3 regions of the Romboutsia sp. genome follow, and region 2 is predicted to be linked to each of the others. Evidence: riboswitches for the same ligand, from Rfam matches in the RefSeq annotation. Region 2 holds a riboswitch; each other region holds the start of a gene.

What was found. Region 2 has a riboswitch for cobalamin ahead of AC11VW_RS02240 (cobyric acid synthase). Riboswitches for the same ligand answer to the same signal wherever they lie in the genome.
Region 1: it holds a riboswitch for cobalamin, as region 2 does, so the genes downstream of both, AC11VW_RS09810 (response regulator transcription factor) here and AC11VW_RS02240 (cobyric acid synthase) in region 2, are expected to answer to the same signal.
Region 3: it holds a riboswitch for cobalamin, as region 2 does, so the genes downstream of both, AC11VW_RS04190 (FecCD family ABC transporter permease) here and AC11VW_RS02240 (cobyric acid synthase) in region 2, are expected to answer to the same signal.

The regions. Positions count from the first base shown of each region.
Region 1 is NZ_JBXKIW010000061.1:13,929-17,146, reverse strand. It holds gene AC11VW_RS09820 (energy-coupling factor ABC transporter permease) at 1-691, shown strand, start outside; gene AC11VW_RS09815 (energy-coupling factor ABC transporter substrate-binding protein) at 660-965, shown strand; cobalamin riboswitch at 1,021-1,197, shown strand; gene AC11VW_RS09810 (response regulator transcription factor) at 1,431-2,114, shown strand; gene AC11VW_RS09805 (sensor histidine kinase) at 2,114-3,218, shown strand, end outside.
Region 2 is NZ_JBXKIW010000018.1:4,806-8,023, forward strand. It holds gene cobU (bifunctional adenosylcobinamide kinase/adenosylcobinamide-phosphate guanylyltransferase) at 1-87, shown strand, start outside; gene cobS (adenosylcobinamide-GDP ribazoletransferase) at 91-855, shown strand; gene AC11VW_RS02235 (histidine phosphatase family protein) at 875-1,477, shown strand; cobalamin riboswitch at 1,489-1,663, shown strand; gene AC11VW_RS02240 (cobyric acid synthase) at 1,780-3,218, shown strand, end outside.
Region 3 is NZ_JBXKIW010000038.1:10,413-13,630, reverse strand. It holds gene AC11VW_RS04195 (peptide MFS transporter) at 1-808, shown strand, start outside; cobalamin riboswitch at 1,155-1,326, shown strand; gene AC11VW_RS04190 (FecCD family ABC transporter permease) at 1,467-2,492, shown strand; gene AC11VW_RS04185 (ABC transporter ATP-binding protein) at 2,497-3,218, shown strand, end outside.

The sequences.
Region 1 (3,218 bases), on a different contig from region 2:
TCCAGTTAACTCAAACGCAATGCATATAATGGAAGGGTTCTTACCAATGAAATGGTCTATTATATGGAGTATTGTATTCATACCATTTTTCTTAATGGGAGTGAAAAATATAAATAAACTAGTAAAAGAAGAACCGAAAAAAAAGGTATTACTAGCATTATGTGGGGCATTTGTATTTGTTTTATCAGCACTTAAAATACCATCACTAACAGGAAGTTGCTCACATCCAACAGGGGTAGGTTTAGGAGCAATATTATTTGGACCAAGTGTTATGGCTGTCTTAGGAACAATAGTACTTTTATTCCAAGCATTACTTTTAGCACATGGAGGAATAACAACTTTAGGAGCAAATGCTTTTTCAATGGCGATAGTAGGTCCTATAGTTTCATTTTGTATATTTAAATTTTTAAAAAAGAAAAATGTAAAGCCTGGAACTAATGTGTTTATAAGTGCTGCTCTAGGTGATTTATCTACATATACAATAACTGCACTGCAACTTGCACTAGCATTTCCAGATGCAACTGGTGGAGTAATGGTGTCTGCAGTGAAATTTTTAGGAGTTTTCTTTATGACTCAAATACCGATAGCAATAGCAGAAGGTATACTTACTACTATAATTTATAATTTAATAAATGAAAAAGAAGGAGAAGGAGTTGATTATGATGAACACAAATACGAAATCAGTGAATAATATAAAATCAATGAATAAAAAAAATGTGATGTTACTTTTACTAGCTGTAGCACTTATAATAATTCCACTTCTAATTAATCCAGGTGCTGAATATGGTGGAGCAGATGGGCAAGCAGAAGGTGTTATAACTCAAATAAATCCAGGATATAAACCATGGTTTAAAAGTTTATATGAACCACCAAGTGGAGAAATAGAAAGTTTATTATTTTCAACTCAAGCAGCTCTAGGAGCAGGGTTCATAGGATATTATTTAGGAAGTAAAAAGGAAAAATAAATATATATATGTTGAAAAAATAATAAAGTTAGTATAGTATATAAGTATATTATAACAACTTAAAAGTATTATAGGTACTCTACAAGAGAGTAAAAGGGAAAAAGGTAAAATCCTTTGCAGCACCCGCTACTGTAATGTGGACGAACGTTTATAACCACTGTGATAATTCACGGGAAGGTAAACTAGTAGGACGAAGCTAAGCCAGGATACCTGCCTATGATATCAAAGAAATTCTTCGGGGATGAGGAATGTTCTTACTATCAAATATACTATATTAAGTATATTTACGATATAAAGATAAGCTCAATCATCCTGGTTGAGCTTTTAAATTTGCCCTTAAGCAATTAGATATAGATGTAACAACCTAACCTTACTAAGTGCTTTAGTTTCCATGCTAAAGCATTTTTCTTTTTAAATTATTACTAGAGATTACAATTGATTTTACAAAAGAGGAGAGTGGAGAAATTGTCAAATACATTAATTTTGATATGTGATGATCAAGAATCAGTACATGAGACAATAGGGGAATATTTAAAAATAGAGGGAATGGATTATGTATCTGCTTATGATGGATTAGATGCATTAAATAAAGCGAAAACTATCAAACCAGATTTAATACTACTAGATCTAATGATGCCTAAAATGTTTGGGACTGATGTATGTAAAGAAATACGTAAAAACAGTAATGTACCAATTATCATGCTTACAGCAAAATCAGAAACAATAGATAAAATAATTGGATTAGAAGTAGGTGCAGATGATTACGTTGCAAAACCTTTTTCACCAAGGGAAGTTGTAACACGTATAAAAACTGTATTAAGACGAACAACAATAGTAAGTAAGCAAAATAACTGCGTTAAATATGAAGACCTTGAAATAAACGTAGATACTCATGAGGTTTATGTAAAAGGAAGATTGTTGAAAATTACACCAAAGGAAATAAAAATATTTTATATGCTGGCATCTAATCCAGGTAACATTTTAAATAGAGACAGCATACTATCTGAAGTTTGGGGATATGATTATTTTGGAGATACTAGAGTGGTAGATACTCAAATTAAAAGACTTAGAAAAAAACTTCCAACAGATGATTTAACATGGGAAATTAAATCTATATATGGAGTTGGTTATAAGTTTGAGGTATCTTAATGAGAGAAAGCATATTCAAAAGATTATTTAAAATAATAATTGTAACAGCCATAGGTGCAGTAGTTGCTACAATATTTTTCTGTAGTTTTACAATAAAACAATACTTTCTAGGTGTGAATATAAATGAAATTCAGCAACAAATAAATAAACTTGCTACTGACTTTGTAGGAAATGATTGTAACTTAAATGATATAGTAGATTCAAGTTTGATGAAATCTGCTATTATTCAATGTTATGATACATCACAAGAAGAAATTTCAAGTGAATATAATCACGAAAAATTCAAAGATGATGAGCTTAACAAAGCACTACAACCATACATAGGTACCGTTTTAAAAGGTAACTCTATAAAAGGAGTAACAAAACTACATGGATTAAGTGATGATGTAATACTTGTAGGTCAACCGATAAAAAAAGATGGAAATATAATAGGTGCTATGTTTTTTATTAAAATTGCAGATCAACTTACTTCATCACTAAATGGATTTTACATAGTTTTAGGAGTAAGCATGGTTTTAGCACTAATATCTATAATAATTCCATTATACATATTCATAAACAGAATGATTAGACCGCTACATGATATGACTAAGGCTACTGTAGCTATGTCACAAGGAGAATTTTCTACTAGAATAGAAGAGTGCAAGGAAGATGAAATAGGAGAACTTGCAAGGGCCTTTAACTACTTAGCAACAAAGCTAGAAGAAAATGATAGACAAGCTAAATTATTAGAACAGACTAGAAGAGATTATATAGCAAATGTATCACATGAGTTAAAAACACCAGTTACATCTATACGTGCAATTGGAGAGACCTTAAATGATGATGTATTCTTAGAAAGAATCGATAAGAAAAAATATTATAGAATGATACTTAGGGAGTCAATGAGATTAGAATTACTTATTGAAGATATGTTAGAATTGTCGAGATTACAATCAGGAAACGTAGCGCTTGAAAAATCTTTAGTAAATGTGGAGAAGATGATACTAGAAGCAGTAGAGGAATTTGAAGTTATGGCGGATGACTTAGAAGTAACTTTTAATATACCGAAGAACTTAAAGCATATTCCTGATGTATTTACTAATAAAAATCGTATAATACAAG
Region 2 (3,218 bases):
GCAGGCAGAATAAATCAACAGATAGCATCACAAAGTGATGAAGTATATTTTGTAGTAAGTGGTATACCTATGAAGATAAAGGGGTAGATTATGAAACGATTTATTGCAATACTTCAATTTATGACTAGAATACCTATAAATATAGATGTAGGATTTGATGAAGATTTTCATAAATCTATAACGTATTTTCCGCTAGTAGGACTTGTTTTAGGAATATTATTATTTTTAGTAGGGATAGTATCAATAAAAATATTTGATCCATTTGTGACATCTATAATAATTACGTTAGCATCAGTTTTATTAACAGGAGGTCTCCATATTGATGGATTAGGAGACACATTTGATGCTATATATAGTTATAGAGATAAAGAAAAAATGCTAGAAATAATGAAAGACTCTAGACTAGGAACTAATTCACTTTTAGCTATAATGTTTGTTATTTTACTTAAAATAGGATTTATATACAGCGTTATAACTCAAGGATTTATGTGGATGGTAATTTTTATGCCAATTATAAGTAGATTAGGAGTTATAAGACTAATGTATAAAACAGTTAGTCCTAGAGCTAAAGGAATGGGAAATATGTTCATAGGAAAAGCAACTGCAGGCATGTTTATAACAGCTATAACATATACAATAGCAATGGTAGTATTAATATCAAGAGTTATATTTTATTCACCAACTATGTTAATAGCAAAAATATTAATGTCTATAATCGTTGTTCTTATATTTAATCAAATGTTCAAACAACATATATATAAGAAAATTGACGGAGTAACAGGAGATATTTTAGGATGTAGTGTAGAACTTGGTGAAGTTATATATTTACTTTACATATACTTAATAATAGGATAACCTTTAAAGAGGTGTGCATATGACAAAATTAATTTTAGTAAGACATGCATTGACTACTGATAATCAAAACAATAGATTATCAGGCCATATAGATAGTGTGGTAAGTGAAAGTGGTAAAAAACAAATTGATAAATTAACAACTTATTTAGAAAAAATAGAAATAGATAAAATTTATACCACTACATCATCAAGAACAAAAGACACAGTAAAACAAATTGCAAAATTAAAAAAAATAGAAATAGTAGAAAAAGAAACATTAAAAGAAATTAGCTTTGGAGATTTTGAAGGAATAACCTTTGATGAAATTAAAAGTAATTATCCAAAACAATTTCAAGATATGATAGATAAAGGATATGAATATAAATATCCTAATGGAGAGAGTTTAATAGACTCATACAACAGAGTGGCAAATGAAATAAGTAAAGTAATTTTTGACAATAAAGATAAGACAATACTTATATGTTCTCATGGAGGAACTATAAGAAATATAATAACTTACTTAATATCAAACAGTTATGAATACCACTGGAATTTTAAAATTGATAATGCATCAGTTACAATTTTAGAAGTGGAAAATGGGTTTACTGTAATAGACACCATGAATAACACAAATTTTATTTAGCCTTTAAAATCGAATACTAGATTAAAATAGGTTTTTAGAGATTAAAAGGGAAAAAGGTTAAATTCCTTTGCAGCCCCCGCTACTGTAAAACTGACGAAACTAGAAATTACCACTGTCTTAAGGATGGGAAGGTATAGGAGTAGGATGAAGTTGAGCCAGGAGACCTGCCTAATTTAATTTATTGATGAGATCTTCGGGGTGAAGGTTTTTATTTGATATATCTTAAAATAAAAGTCCTAACTCTATTTAGAGTTAGGACTTTCTTAATATTTAGAAAATTAAAAAAATAGGGAAGTGAAATAATGGGCAAGAAAATAATGTTACAAGGTACTGCTTCTAATGTTGGTAAAAGTATTCTAACTGCTGGATTATGTAGAGTATTTAAACAAGATGGTTATAGTGTTGCACCATTCAAATCACAAAATATGGCATTAAATTCTTTTATAACAAAAGAAGGTCTTGAGATGGGAAGAGCTCAAGTATTCCAAGCTGAAGCAGCAGGAATAGAAGCAATAGCAGATATGAATCCGATATTATTAAAACCATCAGGAAACCATAGATGTCAAGTAATAGTAAGAGGTAAGGTACGAGAAGATATGTCTTCAAGTGATTATCATATTTGCAAGCCTAAGTTAGCAAATGAACTAAAGAATATATTTGAACAATTTAGTAATAACTATGACATTGTAGTTATGGAAGGTGCAGGAAGCACAGCAGAGATAAATTTAAGAGAACATGATGTTGCCAATATGGGAATGGCAAAAATTGCAGATGCTCCAGTAATAATAGTTGGGGATATAGATAGAGGAGGAGTATTTGCATCATTAGCGGGTACGATGCTCTTATTAAATGAAGAAGAAAGAAAAAGAGTTAAGGGAGTAATTATAAATAAGTTTAGAGGAAGAAAGGAACTTTTAGATGATGGCGTAAAAATGCTTGAAGAAATAATAAAAGTTCCTGTTCTTGGAGTTATTCCTTATAGTGATATAAAAATAGAAGATGAAGACAGTGTGACAACTAGATTTAAGACGAAGATGAATAAAAATGATATTCATATAGAAATAATTAGAACGCCTCATATGTCTAATTTTACAGACTTTAATATATTCGAAACTCAAGAAGATGTAAGTATTAGATATGTGGATTATGGTGAAACACTGGGAAATCCTGATATGGTAATAATTCCAGGAAGTAAAAGTACAATAGATGATTTAAAGTACATAAGAGAAAATGGATTAGAAGAACAAATAAAGGAATTACATAAGAGAGGTAAATTGATATTTGGTATTTGTGGAGGATATCAAATGTTAGGAAAGAAGCTTAAAGACCCATACCATGTTGAAGGTGAAGTTGAAGAGTTTGATGGAATTGGGCTTTTAGATACAGAAACTACCTTTGAGATGGAAAAAACAACTACACAAGTAGAAGCCACAATATGTGATGGGCTTGGTGGATATATGATTAACCTTGAAGGAAAGAAAGTAAAAGGTTATGAAATACATATGGGAATAAGTAAGATAGGTGAAAATGTAAACAATTTAAACATAATTAATAAAAAATTAAATGAGGAAGTTAATTATGTAGAAGGTAGTGTTAACAAAGAAGGAAACATAGTAGGAACTTATCTTCATGGTATATTTGATGATATAGATTTTACGAGAACTATTTTAAATAATATAAGAGAACAAAAAGGCTTAGATAAAATAGAAAGTAGCGTAACTTCTTTTGAAGCGTTTAAGCA
Region 3 (3,218 bases), on a different contig from region 2:
TAATTGTCTTTGGTTTTTATTTGGTACGAAATTCCTTGGAGAAGTAGGAAAAAAACCATTTAAAGCTGGAAAGAGCACTGAAAACAAAGTTGAAACTGAAGTTAAACCATTGACAAAAACTGACAAAAAAAAGGTTTTTGCTATTATACTTGTATCTATGTTTTCAGTATTATTTTGGGTGTTTTGGTACTTAACTTATTTAGCTGCTTATGATTATGGTGGTCAGTTCATAAATATGACTGTAGGTGGATTTAAAGTTCCTCTTTCATGGTTTGACTCACTAAATTCATTTACATGTATTGCTCTTGGACCAGTACTTGGTGCACTTTGGTTCAAGCTATCAAAGAGACCTAAAGGTGATTTGAGCTTATTTAAAAAATTAGCGCTAGGTCTTAGTTTTCTTGGTATGTCTTTCTTAATGCTTGTATTTGCAGAGATTTCAAGAGGTGTAGGCGCAGGTGCTTCATCTAAAGCTAGTCTTGTTTACCTTTGTGCATTTGGAGTGCTTCTAAGTATAGGTGAAATGCTATTCTCACCACTTGGTAATTCTTTTGTAACTAAATATGCACCAAACAAAATTTACTCTGTATTACTTGGTGTTTGGACTTTTGCTACATTTTTAGCTGGAAAATCATATAGCTATCTGTACGCGTTTACTTCAAAATTCACTATAATGCAGGCGTATGTTGCGATTCCAATCGTTTTATTCATATGTGCAATACTTTTATTTGTATTTGATAAAAAGCTAATAAGATTGCTTGAAGATGAAGAAGTTAAAAATTTTGAATATGAAGAACAAACTGTATAAAATCTAAAAGTTAGATGTAAAGAAATGTGTTTCTCACCACTTGGAAACTCATTAAAATTGACGAAATCTTAAATTAAAAATTACCAAAGGCTATTCAAGATAATATATCATGGATGGTCTTTTTAAAATCCAAGAATACTATTAAAAAGAAGTGATTATGACAAAATATTGACACAATTTTGACACGAAAAATACATAATTATACATTATAATATATTTATATTAGAATTAGTAAAAAAACAGTAGGGGAATATGTTAATATAGTTGATACACTTAAAAACTTTCTATATAATAAAGATATAGATAATAAAGAAGTTTATCCGTATACAAGTAACAATGGCGAAAAAATACATAAAAAATATTAGGTGTCAATTGACTTAATAGGGAATTAGATGAAATTTCTAAGCTACCCCAGTAACCGTAAAACTGACGAAATCTTATATACCACTGAGAAATCGGGAAGGTGAGATAGTAGAATGACGTTGAGCCGGGAGAACTGCCAAATATTTAACTAGTACCTTCTGAGGGTGGGCTTACTAGGAGTTTCGTTAATGAAAATCAAGCATACTCTCAGAGTATGCTTTTTTAAAACCCTACATACAAAAATCAGACAGATAAAAGGAGAAATAAATAGTTAAGGCTATTTACAAAAGAGAGCATGAGCAAAAATAAAAACTTAATAATTTTATGTATACCTATAGTATTTTTAATTATATGCATGGGAATTTCTATAGGAAGTTCAAACATTAATATATTAGATACTGCTAACATATTGCTGAATAAAATGTTAAATATTCCATTAAGAGATAATATAAAACTAAAAGATATATCTATAATATGGACAATCAGACTTCCTAGAGTGCTACTTGCATTTATGGTTGGAGGATGTTTAGCAGTAAGTGGAGCGGTTGTGCAGTCTATACTTAAAAATGAATTAGCATCTCCATATACACTAGGGGTATCCTCAGGAGCATCATTGGGTGCTGGACTTGTTATAGTCCTTGGAATATCTATACCATTTTTAGGTGGTTTAACATTACCGATGGTTGGATTTTTATTTGGACTTTTAACTGTATATTTAGTTATTGTATTTAGTGGAAAAATAGACAAGACTATGTCAAATAATACTATAATACTTGCTGGAATGGTATTTGCATTATTTGTAAATGCACTTTTAACAACAATGACGGCATTATTTAGTGAAGATATAAAGAGTATAACACTTTGGCAAATGGGAAGCTTTTCTATGAAAGGTTGGTCATATGTACAGGCACTTATACCATTTTTATTGATTGGCATATTAGGAGTACTAAAATATATAAAAGAAATGGATATATTAACATTTGGAGAAGAACAAGCAAAAGCTGTTGGAGTTGACACTACTAAAGTTAAAAAAAGGTTATTCATATTTTCAACAACATTAACAGGTGCGGCGATATCTTTAAGTGGAACAATAGGTTTTGTTGATTTAATAGCACCACATATAGTTAGAAGAGTATTTGGTTCAAAACATAGTTATGTTATACCAATGTCTTTTATATTTGGAGGATGTTTAATGGTTATTACTGATTTGATATCAAGAACAATAATATCACCAGCAGAACTACCAGTAGGAGCGATAACAGCACTTATAGGAGCACCATTCTTTGCATATGTGTATTTTAATTCAAAGAAAGGTAGGTAAAATTATGTTAGAAATTAAAAATCTTTATTGTGGCTATGATGAAATTGATATTATAAAAAATATTAACCTAAAAGTTGAAAATGGTGAAAATCTTTGCATAGTAGGACCGAATGGATGTGGTAAAAGCACGCTTTTGAAATCTATTGCAAACATAATTGATTATAAAGGCAGTATAAAGATAGATAACAAAGAAGTATCTTCTTTTGATAGAAAACATCTTGCAACTAAGGTTGCTTTAATGAGTCAAATATCTCAAATTTATTTTCCATATACTATATATGAAACAGTAGCTCTTGGAAGATATGCTTATTCTAATAGTGTATTTTCAAGTCTTAGCGGCAAAGATAAAGAAATCGTATTAGATAGTATAGATAAGGTAGGGCTTTATGATATAAAAGATAAAATGATAAGTGAGTTATCAGGAGGGCAATTACAAAGGGTATTTTTAGCAAGAACTTTTGCACAAAATCCAGATATAATACTCTTAGATGAACCTACAAATCACCTTGATTTAAAACATCAAATAGAGATTTTAGAACACTTAGTAAGTTGGGCTAGAGATAATAAAAAAATTGTAATAGGAGTACTTCATGATTTAAACTTAGTTCAATATTTTGGAGATAAAGCAATTATGTTAAATGGTGGACAAGTTTTTTCATATGGTAGTCCTAAAGAAGTTTTAGAAAGTGAAAAGCTTAAAAATGTTTATGGCATAGATATTAAAAA